One region of the Streptomyces sp. NPDC057939 genome, then DNA from elsewhere that is predicted to be linked to it. Evidence: predicted binding sites of a transcription regulator. Region 1 holds the regulator's gene; the other holds the start of a gene.

What was found. Region 1 encodes HspR, which represses chaperone genes until heat shock. Its sites were predicted from a motif close to TTGAGNNNNNNNNNCTCAA; they were not measured.
Region 2: a site for HspR is predicted at 9,035-9,053, ahead of lon (endopeptidase La). Genes of this name have one in related genera too.

The regions. Positions count from the first base shown of each region.
Region 1 is NZ_JBHVPG010000001.1:121,852-132,305, reverse strand. It holds partial or broken gene ACFVS6_RS00600 ((Fe-S)-binding protein) at 1-1,624, opposite strand, end outside; gene ACFVS6_RS00595 (sugar transferase) at 1,735-2,268, opposite strand; gene dnaK (molecular chaperone DnaK) at 2,464-4,314, shown strand; gene grpE (nucleotide exchange factor GrpE) at 4,314-4,982, shown strand; gene dnaJ (molecular chaperone DnaJ) at 5,022-6,206, shown strand; gene ACFVS6_RS00575 (heat shock protein transcriptional repressor HspR) at 6,208-6,660, shown strand; gene ACFVS6_RS00570 (helix-turn-helix transcriptional regulator) at 6,787-7,821, opposite strand; gene ACFVS6_RS00565 (hypothetical protein) at 7,924-8,241, shown strand; gene ACFVS6_RS00560 ((2Fe-2S)-binding protein) at 8,241-8,555, shown strand; gene ACFVS6_RS00555 (pyridoxamine 5'-phosphate oxidase family protein) at 8,736-9,140, opposite strand; gene clpB (ATP-dependent chaperone ClpB) at 9,264-10,454, shown strand, end outside.
Region 2 is NZ_JBHVPG010000096.1:2,321-12,774, reverse strand. It holds gene ACFVS6_RS41930 (ATP/GTP-binding protein) at 3-626, opposite strand; gene ACFVS6_RS41925 (DUF742 domain-containing protein) at 607-990, opposite strand; gene ACFVS6_RS41920 (roadblock/LC7 domain-containing protein) at 987-1,460, opposite strand; gene ACFVS6_RS41915 (nitrate- and nitrite sensing domain-containing protein) at 1,457-4,708, opposite strand; gene ACFVS6_RS41910 (protein phosphatase 2C domain-containing protein) at 5,086-5,859, shown strand; gene ACFVS6_RS41905 (MarR family winged helix-turn-helix transcriptional regulator) at 5,964-6,404, opposite strand; gene lon (endopeptidase La) at 6,604-9,012, opposite strand; gene ACFVS6_RS41895 (DUF4097 family beta strand repeat-containing protein) at 9,215-9,988, opposite strand; gene ACFVS6_RS41890 (sulfurtransferase) at 10,121-10,454, opposite strand, start outside.

The sequences.
Region 1 (10,454 bases):
CCACGTTCTCCTGGCCGAGCTGCTGGAACAGCGGCTCGTTGCCGAGGCGGCGGGGGGAGTCACCGGTGCACTTCTCGTCGCCGCCCATGATCGCGAACTTGACGCCCGCGATGTTCAGGAGCTCCGCGAAGGCCTTCGTGGTCTTCTTGGCCCGGTCCTCCAGCGCACCCGCGCAGCCGACCCAGTACAGGTAGTCGAACTCGGAGAGGTCCTCCGCGTCCTTCCCGATGATCGGGACCTCGAAGTCGACCTCCTTCGTCCACTCGACGCGCTGCTTCTTGGCCAGGCCCCAGGGGTTGCCCTTCTTCTCCAGGTTCTTGAGCATCGTGCCCGCCTCCGACGGGAACGCGCTCTCGATCATCACCTGGTAGCGGCGCATGTCGACGATGTGGTCGATGTGCTCGATGTCGACGGGGCACTGCTCGACGCACGCGCCGCAGGTCGTGCAGGACCACAGCACGTCCGGGTCGATGACGCCGTTCTCCTCGGCGGTGCCGATCAGCGGGCGCTCGGCCTCCGCGAGGGCGGCGGCCGGGACGTCCTTCAGCTGCTCGGCGGTCGCCTTCTCGTTGCCCTCCATGTCCTTGCCGCCGCCCGCCAGCAGGTACGGGGCCTTGGCGTGCGCGTGGTCGCGCAGCGACATGATCAGGAGCTTCGGGGACAGCGGCTTGCCGGTGTTCCAGGCGGGGCACTGCGACTGGCAGCGGCCGCACTCGGTGCAGGTGGAGAAGTCGAGGATGCCCTTCCAGGAGAACTGCTCGACCTGGGAGACGCCGAAGGAGTCGTCCTCGCCCGGGTCCTCGAAGTCGATCTCCTTGCCACCGCTGGTCATCGGCTGGAGTGCGCCCAGCGCGACGGCGCCGTCGGCGTTCCGCTTGAACCAGATGTTCGGGAAGCCGAGGAAGCGGTGCCAGGCGACACCCATGTTGGTGTTGAGCGAGACGACGATCATCCAGATCAGCGAGGTGCCGATCTTGATCATCGCGGTGAAGTAGATGGCGTTCTGCAGCGCGCCGAGCGAGAGCCCCTTGAAGGCCAGCACCAGCGGGTACGAGACGAAGTACGCCGGGTCGTACGAGTCCACGTGGTGGATCGCGCCCTCAAGGCCGCGCAGCGCGAGGATCGCGAGGCCGATCGTGAGGATGATGTACTCGACGAAGTACGCCTGCCAGGCCTTCGAGCCGGCGAAGCGCGACTTGCGACCGGCCCGCGAGGGAAGGCTGAGCAGTCGGATCGCGATCAGCACGAGGATGCCGACGACGGTCATCAGGCCGATGAACTCGATGTACATCTCGAACGGCAGGAAGCCGCCGATGATCGGCAGCGTCCAGTCGGCCTGGAAGAGCTGGCCGTACGCCTGGGCGAGGGTCGGCGGCAGCGTCAGGAAGCCGATCGCGACGAACCAGTGCGCGAAGCCGACGATGCCCCAGCGGTTCATCCGGCTGTGGCCGAGGAACTCCCTGACCAGGGTGAGCGTTCGATCCTTCGGGCGGTCCGTGCGGCTGCCCGCCGGCACGGGCTGGCCGAGCTTCACGAAGCGGTAGATCTGCGCCACGGCTCGGGCGAGCAGCGCGACGCCGACCACGGTCAGAACCAGCGACACGATGATCGCGGCGAGTTGCATGGGAGGGCTCCTCGGGCGGGACTTACTAAGCGGTAACTTATTGAGTCAAGGCTTGAGGTTACCCATTCCCCGCGCCGCAATGTAGGTGAGCGTGCGGTGATCTGTGTCGCTCAGGCATGCCTCTGTCGGTAGGCCGCCCGAGGGGTCTGCGCGAGGATCGCGAGATCCATCCCCAGCCAATGGCTCTCCACATAGTGCCGGTCGAGCAGCGCCATCTCCTCCCAGGGGAGGTCGGACCGCGCGCTGACCTGCCACAATCCGGTCATACCGGGACGTACGAGGAGCCGCTCCGGTCGACCCGTGTCGCATTGTGGACGGGGTCCGACCAGCGACATCTCGCCCCGCACCACGTTGAGCAGTTGCGGCATTCCGTCCAGCGCGCACCGTCGGACCGCCGCGCCGACCCGTCCGGCCCCCTCGGTGCGCAGCCGCCAGGTGCGGAACGACCGGCCGCCGAGGCCGACGGCCGGGGTGCGTACGAGGACGCCCGTGCGGCCGGCCGCGTACAGCGGGGCGGCGACCAGCAGCAACGGGACGGCGACCAGGCCCAGCAGCACCAGCGCGCCGGCGAGGTCGAGCACCCGCTTGGCGGGCGGCCTCGCGGGCAGGGTCCACCGGGTCGGGAGCGTGAGCAGCAGGGGCATGCCAGCACCGTGCCGCAGGCCCCCCGCCCGCCCGGCGCGCCGCGCGGCGGCGTTCCCCCGCACGGCCCTGAGTCCGTCGGGTTGCGCGTAAGGAAGGCCTAAAGATTGAGCCCCCTCGACTCAGCTCTGTTGACGGACGGGCGAAGGTGGGGCATTCTTGAGCCTGTTCCACTCAAGTCAGCTGGAGGAATCAAAATGGCACGTGCGGTCGGCATCGACCTGGGCACCACTAACTCCGTCGTCAGCGTTCTCGAAGGCGGCGAGCCCACCGTCATCACCAACGCCGAGGGCGCCAGGACCACGCCGTCCGTCGTCGCCTTCGCCAAGAACGGCGAGGTGCTCGTCGGCGAGGTCGCCAAGCGCCAGGCGGTCACGAACGTGGACCGGACCATCCGCTCCGTCAAGCGCCACATGGGCACTGACTGGAAGATCAACCTGGATGGCAAGGACTTCAACCCGCAGCAGATGAGCGCCTTCATCCTGCAGAAGCTGAAGCGCGACGCCGAGGCCTACCTGGGTGAGAAGGTCACGGACGCGGTCATCACCGTCCCGGCCTACTTCAACGACTCCGAGCGTCAGGCGACGAAGGAGGCCGGTGAGATCGCGGGTCTGAACGTCCTGCGCATCGTCAACGAGCCGACCGCCGCCGCCCTGGCCTACGGTCTCGACAAGGACGACCAGACCATTCTCGTCTTCGACCTCGGTGGCGGCACCTTCGACGTGTCCCTCCTCGAGATCGGTGACGGCGTCGTCGAGGTGAAGGCCACCAACGGTGACAACCACCTCGGTGGTGACGACTGGGACCAGCGCGTCGTCGACTACCTGGTGAAGCAGTTCGCCAACGGTCACGGCGTCGACCTGTCCAAGGACAAGATGGCGCTCCAGCGTCTGCGCGAGGCCGCCGAGAAGGCGAAGATCGAGCTGTCCTCCTCCACGGAGACCTCGATCAACCTGCCCTACATCACGGCTTCCGCCGAGGGCCCGCTGCACCTGGACGAGAAGCTCACGCGCGCCCAGTTCCAGCAGCTCACCGCGGACCTCCTGGACCGCTGCAAGACCCCGTTCCACAACGTCATCAAGGACGCCGGCATCGCGCTGTCCGAGATCGACCACGTGGTCCTGGTCGGCGGCTCCACCCGCATGCCGGCCGTCGCCGAGCTCGTCAAGGAGCTCACCGGCGGTCAGGACGCCAACAAGGGCGTCAACCCGGACGAGGTCGTCGCCATCGGCGCGACCCTCCAGGCGGGCGTGCTCAAGGGTGAGGTCAAGGACGTCCTGCTCCTCGACGTGACCCCGCTGTCCCTCGGTATCGAAACCAAGGGCGGCATCATGACCAAGCTCATCGAGCGCAACACCACGATCCCGACCAAGCGGTCCGAGATCTTCACGACGGCCGAGGACAACCAGCCGTCGGTGCAGATCCAGGTCTACCAGGGCGAGCGCGAGATCGCGGCGTACAACAAGAAGCTCGGCATGTTCGAGCTGACCGGCCTGCCGCCGGCCCCGCGTGGCGTCCCGCAGATCGAGGTCTCCTTCGACATCGACGCGAACGGCATCATGCACGTCACGGCCAAGGACCTCGGCACGGGCAAGGAGCAGAAGATGACCGTCACCGGCGGCTCTTCGCTCGGCAAGGACGAGGTCGACCGCATGCGCCAGGAGGCGGAGCAGTACGCGGACGAGGACCTGCGTCGCAAGGAGGCGGCCGAGTCCCGCAACCAGGGCGAGCAGCTCGTCTACCAGACCGAGAAGTTCCTCGCGGACAACGCGGAGAAGGTCCCGGCCGACGTCAAGACCGAGGTCGAGACGGCCGTCACCGAGCTGAAGGACAAGCTCAAGGGCGACGACGCCGCCGAGATCCGCACCGCGACCGAGAAGCTCGCCGCGGTCAGCCAGAAGCTCGGCCAGGCCATCTACGCCGACGCCCAGGCCTCCCAGGCCGCCGGTGGCGCCGCCGCCGATGACGCCGGTCAGGCCAAGGCCGACGACGACGTCGTCGACGCCGAGATCGTCGACGACGAGAAGCCGAAGGGTGGCGCTGCCTGATGTCGGAGGAGACCCCGGGATTCGACGAGAAGCCCGAAGTCCCCGCCGACGGCACGCCTGACGACGCCGCCGAGTCGAAGGCCGCAGCTTCCTCCGAGGAGGAGGCCGCGGCCCCGGCCGGGGACTCCGCAGCAGCGGACGTCGCTCTGCTGGCGCAGCTGGACCAGGCCCGTACCGCGCTCTCCGAGCGCACCGCGGACCTCCAGCGGCTCCAGGCGGAGTACCAGAACTACCGCCGTCGCGTGGAGCGGGACCGGATCGCCGTCAAGGAGATCGCGGTCGCGTCCCTCCTGACGGAACTCCTCCCGACCCTGGACGACATCGGCCGGGCGCGGGAACATGGCGAACTGGTCGGCGGCTTCAAGTCGGTGTCCGAATCGCTGGAGAGCGCGGCCGCCAAGATGGGGTTGCAGCAGTTCGGCAAGGAGGGCGAGCCCTTCGACCCGACGATCCACGAGGCCCTGATGCACTCGTACGCGCCGGACGTCACGGAGACGACCTGCGTGGCGATCCTGCAGCCGGGCTACCGGATCGGCGAGCGCACGATCCGCCCCGCGCGGGTCGCGGTGGCCGAGCCCCAGCCGGGCGCGGCACCCGCCGCGAAGTCCGAGTCCGCAGACGGCGACACGCCGTCCGACAAGGACACGGATGCCCCCGACAAGGGCTGACGTCGAACATGTAGGGAACCGAGAGGAGGGCCACCGGGGATGAGCACGAAGGACTTCGTCGAGAAGGACTACTACAAGGTCCTCGGTGTCCCGAAGGACGCGACCGAGGCCGAGATCAAGAAGGCGTACCGGAAGCTCGCACGCGAGTTCCACCCGGACGCCAACAAGGGCGACGCCTCGGCCGAGGAGCGCTTCAAGGAGATCTCCGAGGCGAACGACATCCTCGGGGACCCCAAGAAGCGCAAGGAGTACGACGAGGCCCGCGCGCTGTTCGGGAACGGTGGCTTCCGCCCCGGTCCCGGCGGCGCCGGCGGCTCGTTCAACTTCGACCTCGGTGACCTCTTCGGAGGACAGCAGCAGCAGGGCGGTCCGGGCGGCGGCTTCGGCGGCGGCCTGGGCGACGTCTTCGGCGGCCTGTTCAACCGCGGCACCGGCCAGGGTCCGGGAACCCGCACCCAGCCGCGCCGCGGCCAGGACATCGAGTCCGAGGTCACGCTCTCCTTCACGGAGGCCGTGGACGGTGCGACCGTCCCGCTGCGGATGTCCTCGCAGGCGCCCTGCAAGGCCTGCTCCGGCACCGGCGACAAGAACGGCACCCCCCGGGTGTGCCCGACCTGCGTCGGCACGGGCCAGGTCTCGCGGGGCAGCGGCGGTGGGTTCTCGCTGACCGACCCCTGCTCCGACTGCAAGGGCCGCGGCCTGATCGCGGAGACCCCCTGCGACGTCTGCAAGGGCAGCGGGCGCGCCCGCAGCTCGCGGACCATGCAGGTCCGGATCCCGGCGGGCGTCTTCGACGGCCAGCGGATCCGGCTGCGCGGCAAGGGCGCGCCGGGCGAGCGCGGCGGCCCGGCGGGCGACCTCTACGTGGTGGTCCACGTCGACGGCCACCCGGTGTTCGGCCGCAAGGACGACAACCTGACGGTCACCGTCCCGGTGACCTTCGCGGAGGCCGCCCTCGGCGCCGAGATCAAGGTTCCGACCCTGAACGGCCCGGCGGTCACCCTGAAGCTTCCCCCGGGCACGCCCGGCGGTCGTACGATGCGGGCCCGCGGCAAGGGCGCGGTCCGCAAGGACGGCACCCGCGGCGACCTCCTCGTCACGGTGGAGGTCACGGTGCCGACGGAGCTGTCCGACAAGGCCCGCGAGGCCCTTGAGATGTACCGCGACGCGACGGATCCCGAGGACCCGCGCGCCGCGCTGTTCGAGTCGGTGAAGGGAGCATGAGATGGACGGCCGCCGCAGGAGCCACTACCAGCTGACCGACGACACCCCGGTCTACGTGATCTCGGTGGCCGCCCAGCTCTCGGGGCTGCATCCGCAGACCCTCCGTCAGTACGACCGCCTCGGCCTGGTCTCCCCGGACCGTACGGCCGGCCGCGGCCGGCGCTATTCGGCCCGGGACATCGAGCTCCTGCGCACCGTGCAGGCGCTGTCCCAGGACGAGGGCATCAACCTGGCGGGGATCAAGCGGATCATCGAACTGGAGAACCAGGTGGCCGCGCTCCAGCAGCGCGTCGCCGAACTGTCCACCGCCGTGGACGGGGCGGCCGCCGCCCTCCAGGCCCGCGAGGCCCAGGTGCACGCCTCGTACCGGCGCGACCTGGTCCCGTACCAGCCGCCGCAGCCGGGCAGCGCCCTGGTCGTCTGGCGGCCCGGCCCGAAGCGCCCGCAGGTCTGAACGGCCGGCGGCCGGCTTCGGCGCCCCTTCGCCCCGCACGTACGGAAGACCCCGCCCGGAACGCTCCGGGCGGGGTCTTCCCCACGTCGGGGGCATATGCCGTCCAGGAGGCCCCTGGTGGGCCCCTCAGGGCTCCGGGAGCGGCGGCGGGCCCGCGGAGTCGCGCAGGATGCCCGAGCGGGCGATGAGGAAGCCCAGCTGGGCTCGGCTGCCGCTGCCCAGCGCGGTGGCCAGCTTGGCGATGTGCGCGCGGCAGGTCCGTACGTTCATCCCCAGGCGCCGGGCGATGGCCTCGTCCACGTGTCCCTCGACGAGCAGTTGGGCGATGGAGCGCTGCACGCCCGAGATGCCGTCGGGCCGGTGGGTGTATGTAACTTCCTGGCTCAGCGGCACGGCGCGCCGCCACAACTGCTCGAAGACCTTGATCAGGTAGTCGACGAGGCCGGGGTGGCGCAGTTCCAGGGCGACCCTGCGGTCGTCGCTGACGGGGATGAAGGCCACGGTGCGGTCGAACACGATCAGCCGCTCGATGAGCTCTTCGAGGGTGCGGATCTCGACCTTGCCCGTGGAGATGCGGTCCACGTAGGCGAGCGTGCCCTGGCTGTGGCGCGCGGTGTGCTGGTAGAGGGTCCGGATGCTGACGCCCCGGTCGATGAGCGGGGCGTCCCGTTCCAGTGCCTCGGTGAGGGCGTAGGACGGCCGGGCACCACCGGGTTGGACCGTCAGCATCTCCGTGTGGCACTCGGCCGTCGCCAGGTCGAGGGCGGCGTTGATCTGGTCGAACCCCTCCAGAACGGTGATGGCGTGGGTGTTGGCGGGGTTCTGCGCACTGATGGTCAGGAACGGCTCGAATGCATCGGTGAGGTCGATCGCGCTGCGCCGACGGTCCTGGATCTCCCGTTCGAGAGGATGCAGGCGCTGGGCGAGGGCGACCGCCGGGGGAACCGCGCGAAGCTGGTTCGCGTCATCCGGGTCGGGACGCAGCAGAGCGAATTCGAGCAGGCAGGGGATGTTTTCCACCTCGCTACGAGGTACCCGGCCGGTGCTCAGTGCCGCTGCGTAAAGTCGTGCCCCCTCGTCGCACATGGATGTGACGGGGTGGGGATGTGTCGGGTTTGTGTCGTTTATGGGCAAATCTCCACCCCCCAGGGTCCTGAACATGCAAGAACATGATGCATCGTCCCTGTGGCCGTAACGTGCCTGAATGAGCCATGGTCTGACGTGCGGGGGAGAGGATTCCATCAAGTGAGGACGAAGCCGACCATGTACAAGAGAATGCTTCGCTCGGCGCTTGCCGTTGTTTTCTCCGCTGTTGCGGTATTTGGGGCAGTCAGCGCCGTCAATGGCGATGCGGGGAGCGCACTGGCCAGTGACAGCGGCTGGAATATCGTGCCGAAGGGCAAGTCGGACAGCGGTTGGAACGCGGCACCGGTCGACAGCGGCTGGAACGCCGCCCCCGCCGGGGAGCCCGACAGCGGCTGGAACGACACACCCGCAGGTGAACCCGACAGCGGCTGGAACACCCGGCCCGCCGGAGAACCGGACAGTGGCTGGAACTTCGTGCCCGAGAAGGCGCTCTGATGACCCCCGACGACCGCGACTTCCGGCGCGAGATGGCCTCGGCCTACCGGTCCGGGTGGCAGTTCATCGATCTCGCCACCGCCATTCCCTACACGGGCGATTCGTTGATGGTCACCTTGTTCGGCCAGCCGATCGTCGTCGTGCGCGAGGAGGACGAGGACGTCCGTGCGTACCGCTGCCTGCGCCGCCCCCGGGGCGCACCGCAGCCCGTCCGCTGCGAAGTGCGGTACGGCATGGTCTTCGTCAATCTCGATCAGCGCGACCACCAGCTCTTCGAACCCGACATCACCGCCGCCACCCCCCGCAGTGCCTGACGCGATCCCCCCGTCGTTGCAGATCGCCCAGGCGCTTCCCCCACACAACGGCGCCATCGTGGACCTGACCACGATGGCGCCGTTGTGATGTCCGCGTCCAGTGGTTGAACCGGACAATCACTTCGTGTCCGCGGCCCGGGGCCGGCCCGCCGGCACTGCCGCAGCGGGCCCGGGGCGGTCTCAGGCCCGGCCCATGGCCCGGTCGAGGGTGATCTCCATGACGACCCGGTCGGGGTTGGGCGAGGGGGTCCTCCCGTAGCGCTCCGCGTAGCGCTCCACGGCGTCGGCGACCGACGCCCCGTCGGTGCGGATCACCGCCCGGCCCTCCAGGGTGGCCCAGCGCCGCCCCTCCATCTGGCACACCGCCACCCTCGCGGCCCCGTCGGGCGACGCCAGGATGTTGCGCACCTTCTTGCTGTGCCTGTTGCTGATCACCCGGGCCAGCCCCGCCACGGGGTCGTACGTCACGCCCACCGGCACCACGTGCGGGGTGCCGTCGGGTCGGGGGGTGGTCAGGGTGCAGACGTGCCGCTCCCGCCAGAAGGCGAGGTACTCGGGCGTCGGGTTGAGTACGTCATGGGACATGGGCCGAGAGTACGTCCGAAGCGTGCCGCGCTCAGCCTTGAGTGGAATAGACTCAACTTTGCAGACGCTGAATCTGTCAGAGTTACGCGCCCCGTCATCCCCGTCGGAGAGGAGAAGCCGAAAGTGGACGCCGAGCTGACCAACAAGAGCCGTGCCGCCCTGAACGCAGCCACCAGCAGGGCCGTGAAGGACGGCCACGCCGACCTGACCCCCGCCCACCTGCTGCTGGCGCTGCTCGCCGGCGAGGACAACGAGAACGTCACCGACCTGCTCGCCGCGACCGAGGCCGACCAGGCCGCCGTCCGCGCGGGCGCCGAACGCCTGCTCGCCGCCCTGCCCAGCGTCACGGGTTCCACCGTCGCGCCCCCGCAGCCCAGCCGCGACCTGCTCGCCGTGCTCGCCGAGGCCGACGCCGAGGCCGGTCGGCTCGGCGACGAGTACCTCTCCACCGAACACCTCCTCATCGCCATCGCCGCCAAGGGCGGACCGGCCGGTGAGGTCCTTTCCGCCCAGGGCGCGACGGCGAAGAAGCTGCTGTCCGCCTTCGAGAACGCACGAGGAGGACGGCGGGTGACCAGCCCCGACCCCGAGGGCCAGTACAAGGCCCTGGAGAAGTTCGGCACGGACTTCACGGCAGCCGCACGCGAGGGCAAGCTCGACCCGGTCATCGGCCGCGACCACGAGATCCGGCGCGTCGTCCAGGTGCTGTCGCGCCGCACGAAGAACAACCCGGTGCTCATCGGCGAGCCCGGCGTCGGCAAGACCGCCGTCGTCGAGGGCCTCGCCCAGCGCATCGTCAAGGGCGACGTCCCCGAGTCCCTGAAGAACAAGCGCCTCGTCTCCCTCGACCTGGGCGCGATGGTCGCCGGCGCCAAGTACCGCGGCGAGTTCGAGGAGCGCCTCAAGACCGTGCTCGCCGAGATCAAGTCGAGCGACGGCCAGATCATCACCTTCATCGACGAGCTGCACACCGTCGTCGGCGCGGGAGCCGGCGGCGACTCCGCCATGGACGCCGGCAACATGCTCAAGCCGATGCTGGCCCGCGGCGAACTGCGCATGGTCGGCGCGACCACGCTGGACGAGTACCGCGAGCGCATCGAGAAGGACCCGGCCCTGGAGCGCCGCTTCCAGCAGGTGCTGGTCGCCGAGCCGAGCGTCGAGGACACCATCGCGATCCTGCGCGGGCTCAAGGGCCGCTACGAGGCCCACCACAAGGTCGTCATCAACGACAGCGCCCTCGTCGCCGCGGCCACCCTGTCCGACCGCTACATCACCTCCCGCTTCCTCCCCGACAAGGCCATCGACCTCGTCGAC
Region 2 (10,454 bases), on a different contig from region 1:
ATCTATTCGGGTGTCTCGTCCAGTGCGTGACCCACCAGGGTCAGCAGGGATTCGACGACCGAGTCGCGGCGCCGCGCGTCCATGACCACGACGGGCACGCCGGGCGGGATCGAGAGGGCCTCGCGCACGTCCTGCGGCTCGTACGAGCGGGAGCCCTCGAAGTGGTTGACGGCGACGGCGTACGGCAGGCCGCAGCTCTCGAAGTAGTCGAGGGCGGGGAAGCAGTCGCGCAGCCGGCGCGTGTCGGCCAGGACGAGGCCGCCGATGGCGCCCCGCACCAGGTCGTCCCACATGAACCAGAACCGCTCCTGGCCCGGCGTCCCGTAGACGTACAGCACGAGGTCGTCGGCGAGGGTGACCCGGCCGAAGTCCATGGCGACGGTCGTGGTGCGCTTGTCCGGGGTCCCGGTGAGGTCGTCGGTGGGGACGCCGGCCTGGGTCATGACCGCTTCGGTGCGCAGCGGGGTGATCTCGGAGAGGGAGGACACGAAGGTCGTCTTGCCGACGCCGAAGCCACCGGCGACGAGCACCTTCACGGCGACGGGCGCGCGCGAGCGGTCGTACTGCCAGGGCTGGGCGGGCTCGTCGTCCACGAGGGCGGCCGGGTCAGAGACGGCGAAGACCACTGAGCACCCTTTCGAGCAGTGCGCGTTCGGGGCGGCCGGTGCCGTGCCCCGTGCCGTAGACGCGTACGCGGCCCTGGTCGGCGAGGTCGCTGACCAGGACGCGTACGACGCCGAGCGGGAGCTTGAGCAGGGCCGATATCTCGGCGATGGTCCGCATGCGGCGGCACACCTCGACGATGGCGCGCATCTCGGGCGTGCGGTCGTTCGTGGCGGCCGTGCCGGTGTCCAGGGCGGCGACGAACGTCTCCACCAGCAGGACCTGCGTGAAGCGGGTGCGGCCGCCCGTGAGGGAGTACGGGCGGACGCGGGCGGGACGGCGGTCGGCGCCGCGTATCGGAAGTCGGTCGGAGGCCGTACTCCTCACGGGGTGTTCTCCATCGACTGGCGCAGCTCGCTGCGGACTTCGGGGGTCAGGACGTGGCCGGCGCGGCCGACGAACAGGGCCATGTGGTAGGCGACGACGCTCATGTCGCAGTCGGGCGTGGCATGGACGCCCAGCAGGGAGCCGTCGCTGATGGCCATGACGAAGACGGAGCCGTTCTCCATGGCCACCATGGTCTGCTTGACGGTGCCGAACTCCATGAGCGCCGCGGCGCCGGTGGTGAGGCTGCCGAGTCCGGAGACGATGGTGGCGAGGTCGGCCGAGGCGCCGCGGGGGCCCTTCGGGCGGTCCTGCGGGGCGTCCGTGCCTGGCTCGGAGGAGAGCAGGAGGAGGCCGTCGGAGGAGACGACGGCGACGGAGTTGACGCCGGGCACCTCCTCGACCAGGTCGGTCAGCAGCCACTGCAGGTTGCGGGCCTGGGTGCTCAGTCCGTACGTACTGGGCGCGGTCATGTGCGTGCCTCCTGTGCGGTGTCCCCCTGGTCGGTGTGACCCTGCCCCCGGTCCTGCGTACCGTCCTGGTACTGATCCTGGTACTGGTCCTGCGCGAGCTCGGCGGCGACGACGCGCCGCCCGTCCTGGGCGCCCTGGTAGAAGCCGCCGAGGCGGCGGCGCAGTTCCTCGGCGTCGACGCGGCGCGGCTCGGGTCGGGGCTCGGCGGGGCGTGCCGGGCCCGCGGAGGCGCGCGGGGTGCGCTTGGGGAGTCCCTTGTCGGTGACGGCCTCGGTCACGGGGCGCCGGGGGGCGGTCTCGGCCTCGTGTCCGGGGTGGCTGCCCTGGCGGGGGACGAAGTGGTCCTCGGCGTCGGCCCGGTGGTGCGCGCCCCGGTCGGTGTCGGGGGCGGGGACGGTGTAGGGCTGCGCGAGGAGCGACAGTCCTTCGTCCTGTACGGAGACCCGCGCGGCGGCGTCGGCGTCCGGACCGGGGCCTTCCGGCTCGGGGTCCGCCACCGTGAAGGCGTCCGCGTCGGCGTCGGCGACGACGCGTGCGAGGAGTTCCTCGCCGGCTCCGGCGGTGTCCGGCGCCTCCGTTGCCGGGGCGGGCACCGTGAAGACCTGCTCGGCGGGGGGCGTCTGCGCGCTCTCGTCGGCGTCGAAGGCCTCGGCCAGCGGGACGACCCGTACGGGGGCGTCCTCGTCGGCCGGGTCGATCGGCGCCGGTACCGGGTCGGGGACGGGTGCGGAGGCGGTGAAGACCTGGTCGGCCGGCGGCAGTTCCCCGGAGTCGAAGCCCTCGAAGCCCTCAGGGGGTGCGAAGCCCTCGGCGGTGTCGGCGTCGGGCACGACCCGGGCGAGCAGTTCCTCGTCGGGGGTGACCGGCTCGGGCTCGGCGTCCGCGGCCGCGGTGCCGAGGGGGGCGGTGCCGGTGTCGAAGGCGTCGGTGCCGAAGGCTTCCGGGCCGAAGGCCTCGGTGCTCAACGACTCCGTATCGACGGACCCGGTGTCGGGGGTCCCGGTGTCGACGGACCCGGTGTCGAAGGCCTCCGCCAGCGAGACCACCCGCGCCGGCGCCTCCACGGCGGCGGCCGTGTCGGGGTCCGTCAGCTGTGCGGGCTCGGCGGTCTCCGCGCTGTCGTGCTGCGGGCGCAGCCGGGGCGGCAGGGTGTTCTCGTTGGCCTCGGCGACCACACCCGGCAGCTGGAACGCGGGCAGGCCCGGCTCGGCCAGGGTGTGGACCGCGGTGGCGGGGGCGCCGGCGGGGAGCAGCGTCGCGGGGACGACGACCAGGGCCTCGGTGCCGCCGTGCCGCGCGGCGCGCAGCTCGGCCGTCACGCCGTGGCGGGCCGCGAGCCGGCCGGCGACGTACAGGCCGAGGCCGAGGCCGTGTTCGGCTTCCGGTTCCTCGTCGTAGGCCTCGGGGCTGGCCAGCCGGGCGTTGAGGGACTCCAGGCGGTCCTCGGTGACCCCGATGCCGGAGTCCACGACGGACAGGACGACCTCGCCGGAGTCCTGGAGCCGGCCGGAGACCTTGACCTTGGCGTCCGGGGGCGAGAACGTCGTCGCGTTCTCAAGGAGTTCGGCCAGGACGTGCGAGATGTCGTCCGCGGCGTGCCCGGCGACCTGCGTGTACGAGGGGAGGGCGGCCAGTTCGACGCGTTCGTAGCGTTCGATCTCGCTGACGGCCGCCCGCATGACGTCGACGAGCGGTACGGGCAGGCTCTGACCGTGGCCGTGTTCCTGCCCGGCCAGGACCAGCAGGTTCTCGTTGTGGCGGCGCATGACCGTCGCCAGGTGGTCCAGCTTGAAGAGGGTGGCGAGCCGGTCCGGGTCGCCCTCCTTGGACTCCAGTTCCTCGATGACGGCGAGCTGCCGTTCGACGAGGCCCAGGGTCCGCAGCGACAGGGAGACCGAGGTGGTCGACATGATGCGGCGGTGCTCTTCGAGGCCGGCGCGCAGTTCGGCGAGTTCCTTCTCCAGTGCCTCGCGGCCCGAGGCGAGGGCCTCGTTGCGGCCGATGAGGCGGCGCCGGTCGGCGTCGAGTCCGGCGACGCGGGTGTGGAGGGCGACCGTCTGGTCGCGCACGGAGTTGAGGTGGCGGACGACTTCGGCGAACTCGTCGTTGCGGCCGGTGAAGCGGACCGGCTCGACGGAGCCCTCCGCGGTCGACAGCCGTTCCGCGCCGCGGCGCAGTACGGACAGCGGCCGGGTGAGGGATCGGGCGACGGCGGTGGAGAAGCCGATGACGAACAGGAACAGGACGCCGAGTACGGCGACGACGAGTTCCAGGCGGGTCACGTCGTCGTCGCGCTGGGTGGCGAGGGCGGTGGCCCGGTTGCCCGCGAGGGTGGATTCCACGGACCGCATGCGGTCGATGCGGGCCGTGAGGGCCGTGCCGACGGCTCCGGCGTCGACCTTGCGGTCGGCGGGGGTCAGCGTGGGCCGGTCGGTGAGCCGCTTGAGGTAGTCGTCGGCGGTCTTGACCTCGGGGCCGGTGACGGTGACGGCGAGGGTCTCGCGCACGTCGGGCCGGGCGATCCGCGCGAAGTCGTCGAGCGCGGCCTGTTCGCGGACGCGGGAGCGCTGCGAGGCGGTGGTGAGCTCGTCGACGGCCGGTGCGTTGGCGGGCTGGTCGCCGCGCGGGACGGCCAGCGCGGCTAGCAGCAGTCCGCGGGTCGCCGAGGCCTGCTCCACGGCTCGGCCGAGGGGGACCAGGGGGCGCGTGGTGCCGAGGGCGGCCTCGGCGCGCGGCGGGGTGAGTTCGACGAGCCGGTCGCCGGGGGCGAAGAGTTCGGCGAGGACGCCGGCGTAGGCCTGGTGGGCGGCGATGGCGGTGCCCTTGCCGTCGACGGCCTCGGTACGGACGGCCTGGATCTTGCCGAGGGCGCCCGCGAGTTCCTCGTCGGCTTCGGCCCGGACCTCGGCGAGTTGCCGGTCGGTACGGGCGGTGCGCTCGTCGACGGGGCCCTTGGCGGCGCCGGGTCGGCCCTTGGCCACGTACTCGACGACGGCGTCGCGCTCGTCGCCGAGGAGGTGGGTGAGGGTGAGGGTGTGCCGCGTCTGCTCCGCGAGGGTGACCAGGCGTTGTGAGTCGTTCAGTTCCCTCGTGGCGGAGACGACGGCGGGTGCGCCGGCCGCGAGGACGGTGAGTCCGGCGACTGCCACACCGATGACCAGCCTGCGGCGGACGCGTACGCGCCGTCCTGCCTTGGCGGGTCCGTCGGCGCTGGCGGTGCCGTTCTTCCGAGACCGCTTCTTCTGCACCGGTGCTCGCAATCCTGTACGTGTGCTCGTGCTCGTCTACTCGTGTGGCCGAGGTAACGGCCGGTCAACAAGTAAACGCCCCCTGCCCCCTCGTACCGCCTCAGACCTTTGCAGTGTGATGCGAAGAGAGCCGCACATCGCCCACCCGGCCACTCGAAGGAGTGAACATCACGGAGGAGTGGCCGACCAACTCGGGCACCCCGTGTCAGGGGCCGCTCGTGGACGGGTGGTTGAAAGATCGAGCCGGGCTTTGGCACTATGCCCGCCCACATCGCCACGGGGTGCCGGCGGTCGGGCCGTCCGGGGCGCGCCACCACTCCCCCGTATTGGTATGGACCTTCCTGCGCGCGCGGGCCCTCGGCGGGCAGAATGTCCCCATGCGCATCGACCTCGCCACGGCCCCCGGCGACCCGGAACGCCCCAATGAGGACTGGCTGTCGGCCTCGGCGCCCTCTTCGGGCGGCGGCGTCCTGGTGGTCCTGGACGGAGTCACCCCGCCACGCGGCGGCGACGGGTGCGTGCACGGCGTGCCGTGGTTCTCGGCGCGGCTCGGCGGCCGATTGACCGAACTGTCCGGATCGCGGCGGGACATGTCGCTGGACCGGATTCTGGCGCGGGCCATCGGCGACACCGCCGACGCCCACCGGGACACCTGTGACCTTTCTCACGCACGGACCCCCCAGGCGACGGTGGTGATGGTCCGCTGGGACGGGTCCTGCGTGGAGCACCTCGTGCTGTCGGACTCGGTGCTCCTGCTGCGCGGGGCCGACGGCCGGGTCTCGGCGGTGCTCGACGACCGGCTGGACCGGATCCCGGGCGAGGTCCTGCGGTCGGTCGCGGCGACGGACGCGCTGCGCAACGCCGAGGGCGGGTTCTGGACGGCGGCCGCGGACCCGGCGGTGGCGGACCGGGCCGTCACCGGACGCACCCCGCGCGGGGAGGTCGTGGCGGTGGCCGCGCTCACGGACGGGGCGAGCCGCTGGACGGACACGTTCGGGGAGGGCGACTGGGCGGCCTGCCTGGACGTGCTGCGCAAGGAGGGCGCGGAGGGCCTGATCGGGCGGGTGCGGGCGGTCGAGTCCGATCCGCTGCGCCCGTCCGCCCGGTACAAGCGGCACGACGACGCCTCGGCGGCCTACGCGGAGCTGTAGCGGCGGGCGGGGCGGTGGGCCGGGGCGGCGTGACGGCGCGTTGGGCCGGGCCGCGGCGGCGTGACGGAGCGCCCGGTCGGGGCGGCGTGACGGTGGGCCGGGGCTCACTCCTCGCCGGAGTTGAGCTGGCGCAGGAGTCTGGCCAGCTCCGCCACCTCGCCCCGGTCCCAGTCCGCCAGCTTGCGCATGTACTGCTCGCGGCGGGCCCCGCGGACCCGCAGGAAGCGGTCCCGGCCCTCGTCGGTGAGGCCGACGAGGAAGGCGCGGCCGTCGGCGGGGTCCGGCTCCCGGGCGACCAGGCCCAGCACCTCCAGGGCCCGCAGCTGGCGGCTCATGGTGGCCTTGCCGACCCCGAAGTAGGCGGCGAGTTCGGTGGCCCGCTGCCGGCCCGCCGCCTCCAGTCGGACGAGGAGTCCGTAGGCGGCGGGCTCCAGCTCCGGGTGGAGGGCGCGGGCCATCTCCCCGGAGGAGGCCCGGGCGCGCCGGAGGAAGACGGACAGCTCCCGCTCCAGGGCGAGGAACTCCTGGTCTTCGCTTCCGTGCACGTCCGCTCCCGTTCGATGCTGTGTGTGGCGGTCGCGTTGCCGCCGTCCTCGGCCCGGGTCCCTCGCTGACATCTTTGTTCGAGACCCGCTGCGCGGGCCCCAGTATTTCGCAGCGGAAGCCGCGAAGGCCCGGGGCCCCGCCGGAGCGGGTCCCGGGCCCTCGTTCGGGCGGCCGGTCGGGGGCCGGTCGGGCGACCGGTCAGGCCGCCTTGGTGAAGGACACCTCGGCGGGGGCGAGGGCCAGCTCCAGGACCTGGCGCACGTCCGTCACCGGGTGCACCTCCAGCCCCTCCAGCACCTCCGCCGGGACGTCGTCCAGGTCGGCCTCGTTCCGCTTCGGGATGATCACCGTGGTCAGTCCGGCCCGGTGCGCGGCCAGCAGCTTCTGCTTGACCCCGCCGATGGGCAGGACCCGTCCGGTCAGGGAGACCTCGCCGGTCATCGCCACGTCGGTGCGGACCTGCCGGCCGGAGAGCAGCGAGGCGAGGGCCGTCGTCATGGTGATGCCGGCGCTGGGGCCGTCCTTGGGGACCGCGCCCGCCGGGAAGTGGATGTGGACGCCCCGGTCCTTCAGGTCGGCGACGGGCAGCTCCAGTTCGGCGCCGTGCGAGCGCAGGAAGCTGAGGGCGATCTGCGCCGATTCCTTCATGACGTCGCCGAGCTGGCCGGTGAGGGTGAGCCCGGCGGCCCCGGTCTCGGGGTCGGCGAGCGAGGCCTCCACGAACAGCACGTCCCCGCCGGCCCCGGTCACGGCGAGGCCGGTTGCGACGCCGGGCACGGCGGTGCGCCGCTCGGCGGGGTCCTGCGCGGACTCGGGGACGTGGTGCGGCCGGCCGATGAGCGCCCGCAGGTCGTCGGGTCCCAGGGTGAGCGGCAGGTCCCGCTCCCCCAGTTCGTTCTGGGACGCCACCTTGCGCAGCAGTCGGGCGAGGGAGCGCTCCAGGGTGCGCACGCCAGCCTCGCGGGTGTACTCGCCCGCGAGCTTGCGCAGGGCGGCGTCCTCGATGACGACCTCGTCGGCGCCGAGGCCGGCCCGCTCCAGCTGTCGGGGCAGGAGGTGGTCGCGTGCGATGACGACCTTCTCGTCCTCGGTGTACCCGTCGAGGCGGACGAGTTCCATCCGGTCGGCCAGGGCCTCGGGGATGGCCTCCAGGACGTTGGCGGTGGCCAGGAAGACCACGTCGCTCAGGTCCAGTTCGACTTCGAGGTAGTGGTCGCGGAAGGTGTGGTTCTGGGCCGGGTCGAGGACTTCGAGGAGGGCGGCGGCCGGGTCCCCGCGGAAGTCGGAGCCGACCTTGTCGATCTCGTCGAGGAGGACGACGGGGTTCATGGACCCGGCCTCCTTGATGGCGCGGACGATCCGGCCGGGGAGCGCGCCGACGTAGGTGCGGCGGTGGCCGCGGATCTCGGCCTCGTCCCGCACGCCGCCGAGGGCGACGCGGACGAACTCGCGGCCCATGGCGTGCGCGACGCTCTCGCCGAGGGAGGTCTTTCCGACGCCGGGCGGGCCGACGAGGGCCAGTACGGCCCCGCCGCGGCGGCCGCCGACGACGCCCATGCCGCGCTCGCCGCGGCGCTTGCGCACGGCGAGGTACTCGGTGATGCGGTCCTTCACGTCGCTCAGTCCGGCGTGCTCGGCGTCGAGCACCGCGCGGGCGCCGCGGATGTCGTAGGAGTCCTCGGTGCGCTCGTTCCAGGGCAGTTCGAGGACGGTGTCGAGCCAGGTCCGGATCCAGGAGCCCTCCGGGCTCTGGTCGCTGGAGCGTTCGAGCTTCTCGACCTCCTTGAGCGCGGCCTCGCGGACCTTCTCGGGCAGGTCTGCGGCCTCGACGCGGGCACGGTAGTCGTCGGACTCCTCGCCGTCCTTCTCCCCGTTGATCTCGCGGAGTTCCTTGCGGACCGCCTCCAGCTGGCGGCGCAGGAGGAACTCGCGCTGCTGCTTGTCGACGCCGTCCTGGACGTCCTTGGCGATGGACTCGGCGACGTCCTGTTCGGCGAGGTGGTCGCTGAGCCACCGGACGGCGAGGCGGAGCCGGGCGACGGGGTCGGCGGTCTCCAGGAGCTCCACCTTCTGGGCCACGGTCAGGAACGGCGAGTAGCCGGAGTTGTCGGCGAGCGCGGAGACGCCCTCGATCTGCTGGACCCGGTCGACCACCTGCCAGGCGCCGCGCTTCTTGAGCCAGGTGGTGGCGAGGGCCTTGTACTCGGTGACCAGTTCGGCGACGGCGCCGGGCAGCGGGTCGGGTTCCTGCTCGTCGACGCTCTCGCCCTCCACCCACAGGGCGGCGCCCGGCCCGGTGGTCCCGGCGCCGATGCGGACGCGGCCGCGGCCGCGGATCAGGGCGCCGGGGTCCCCGTCGGAGAGCCGGCCGACCTGCTCGACGGTGCCGAGCACGCCGGTGCCCGCGTACGTCCCGTCGACCCGCGGGACCAGCAGGACCCGGGGCTTCGCGGCGCCGGCCCCGGTGCCGGCCGCGGCCTGTGCGGCCTCCACGGCGGCGCGCACGTCGGCGTCGGACAGGTCCAGCGGAACGACCATCCCCGGCAGCACGACCTCGTCGTCCAGCGGCAGCACGGGCAGGGTGAGCGGTACGGACGTCGAAGCCATGATCTTCCCTCCGGCAGTGAACTTGAGCTATGTCGACTCAATGCACGTGAGTCCCCCGATGTTCCCCAACGAGCGTTCGCCGGGGGCGAACGGCCGTCCGGGGGCGGGGGCCGGGGGCTTCGAAGTTCCGATCCGGCGTCGAGGGGCCGGCCGTGACAGCGCATGAGGGAAGTGCTCCGGCGCGGGCCTCGTCGGGGTGGGCTCAGGTCAGGGGGGAGGCCTTCACGTCGCCCGATGTCGTTTCCAGGCGCAGTCGGGAGGGCGCGGCCGGGGCGTGGGGCAGGGTGATGTCGCGGTCGCCGGAGCTGCTGGAGCCGGACAGTTGGTACGGGGCCGTGGGGACGCGGAGCGTGAGGTCTCCCGAGGTGGTGACGGCGCTCACCGAGACCGGCACCGTCGTGAAGGCCAGGCGGGCGTCGCCCGATTCGGAGCGGACGTCGGCCTCCGGGCCGGACAGGGCGTCGGCGGTGATCGACCCGGAGGACGTACGGACCTTCAGCGGGCCCGCGATCCGTTCGGCCCGCACGTCACCTGAGTCCGAGGTCAGCTCCGCCGCCGCGACGCCCGTCACCGTGATGCGGCCGCTGCTGTTGCCGACCTTGACCTTCGCGGAGGCGGGGACCTCCAGCCGGTAGTCGACGTAGCAGCTCTCCGCGCAGCCGGCGGTGAAGGTGAGGACCCCGTCGGTCACCCGTTGAGCGGGCTCGGGCGCGGTGTCCCCGCGGTAGTGCACGGTCCGGTGGACGACGACCCCCGGCCCGGTGCCCGGCGTCACCTCGACGGAGCCGCGCCGCCCGTCCGTGACCTCGACGGCCGCGACCGCCTCGGTGACGGTGGCGTCGGCGGACGCCGTCCTCGTGTGGATGCCGTCCCCGATGCCGTCGACGGAGCACCCGGCGAGGACGAGGAGCACGGCGGCCGCCGTGGCGCCGACCGTCTTGCGGGCCAGTAGGGCTGATGCGGTATCGGATGCCATGCGGAAAGTCTGTCGATCCGGCGCTCCCGGCACGCTGGTGCCGGTACCCGGGCCGGGGTGGGGTTATCCCCCGGCGAGGGCGCCCGGGAGCCGGCCCCCGAGCCGCGAGGCCGCCCGGGAGCCGGCCCCGGATCAGCCGCCCGACGGGCCGCCGGTCTCCACCGGTCGCCGGCCGGCCGGGTCGCCCCACTCGCTCCACGAGCCGTCGTACACCGCGAGGTCCCGGTACCCGGCCAGGGTCGCGCCGAGCGCGAGGACGCAGGCCGTGACCCCGGATCCGCAGCTGAAGTAGAGCCGCTCCCGGCTCCCCGTCAGCGGCGCGAAGGCCGCGCGGAGTTCGTCCGCGGTCAGCATCAGCCCGTCGGGACCCTGGAGTTCCCCGAAGGGCAGGTTCACCGCGCCCGGCATGTGGCCGCCGCGCAGGCCCGCGCGCGGCTCCGGGGCGGTTCCGGCGAACCGGCCCCGG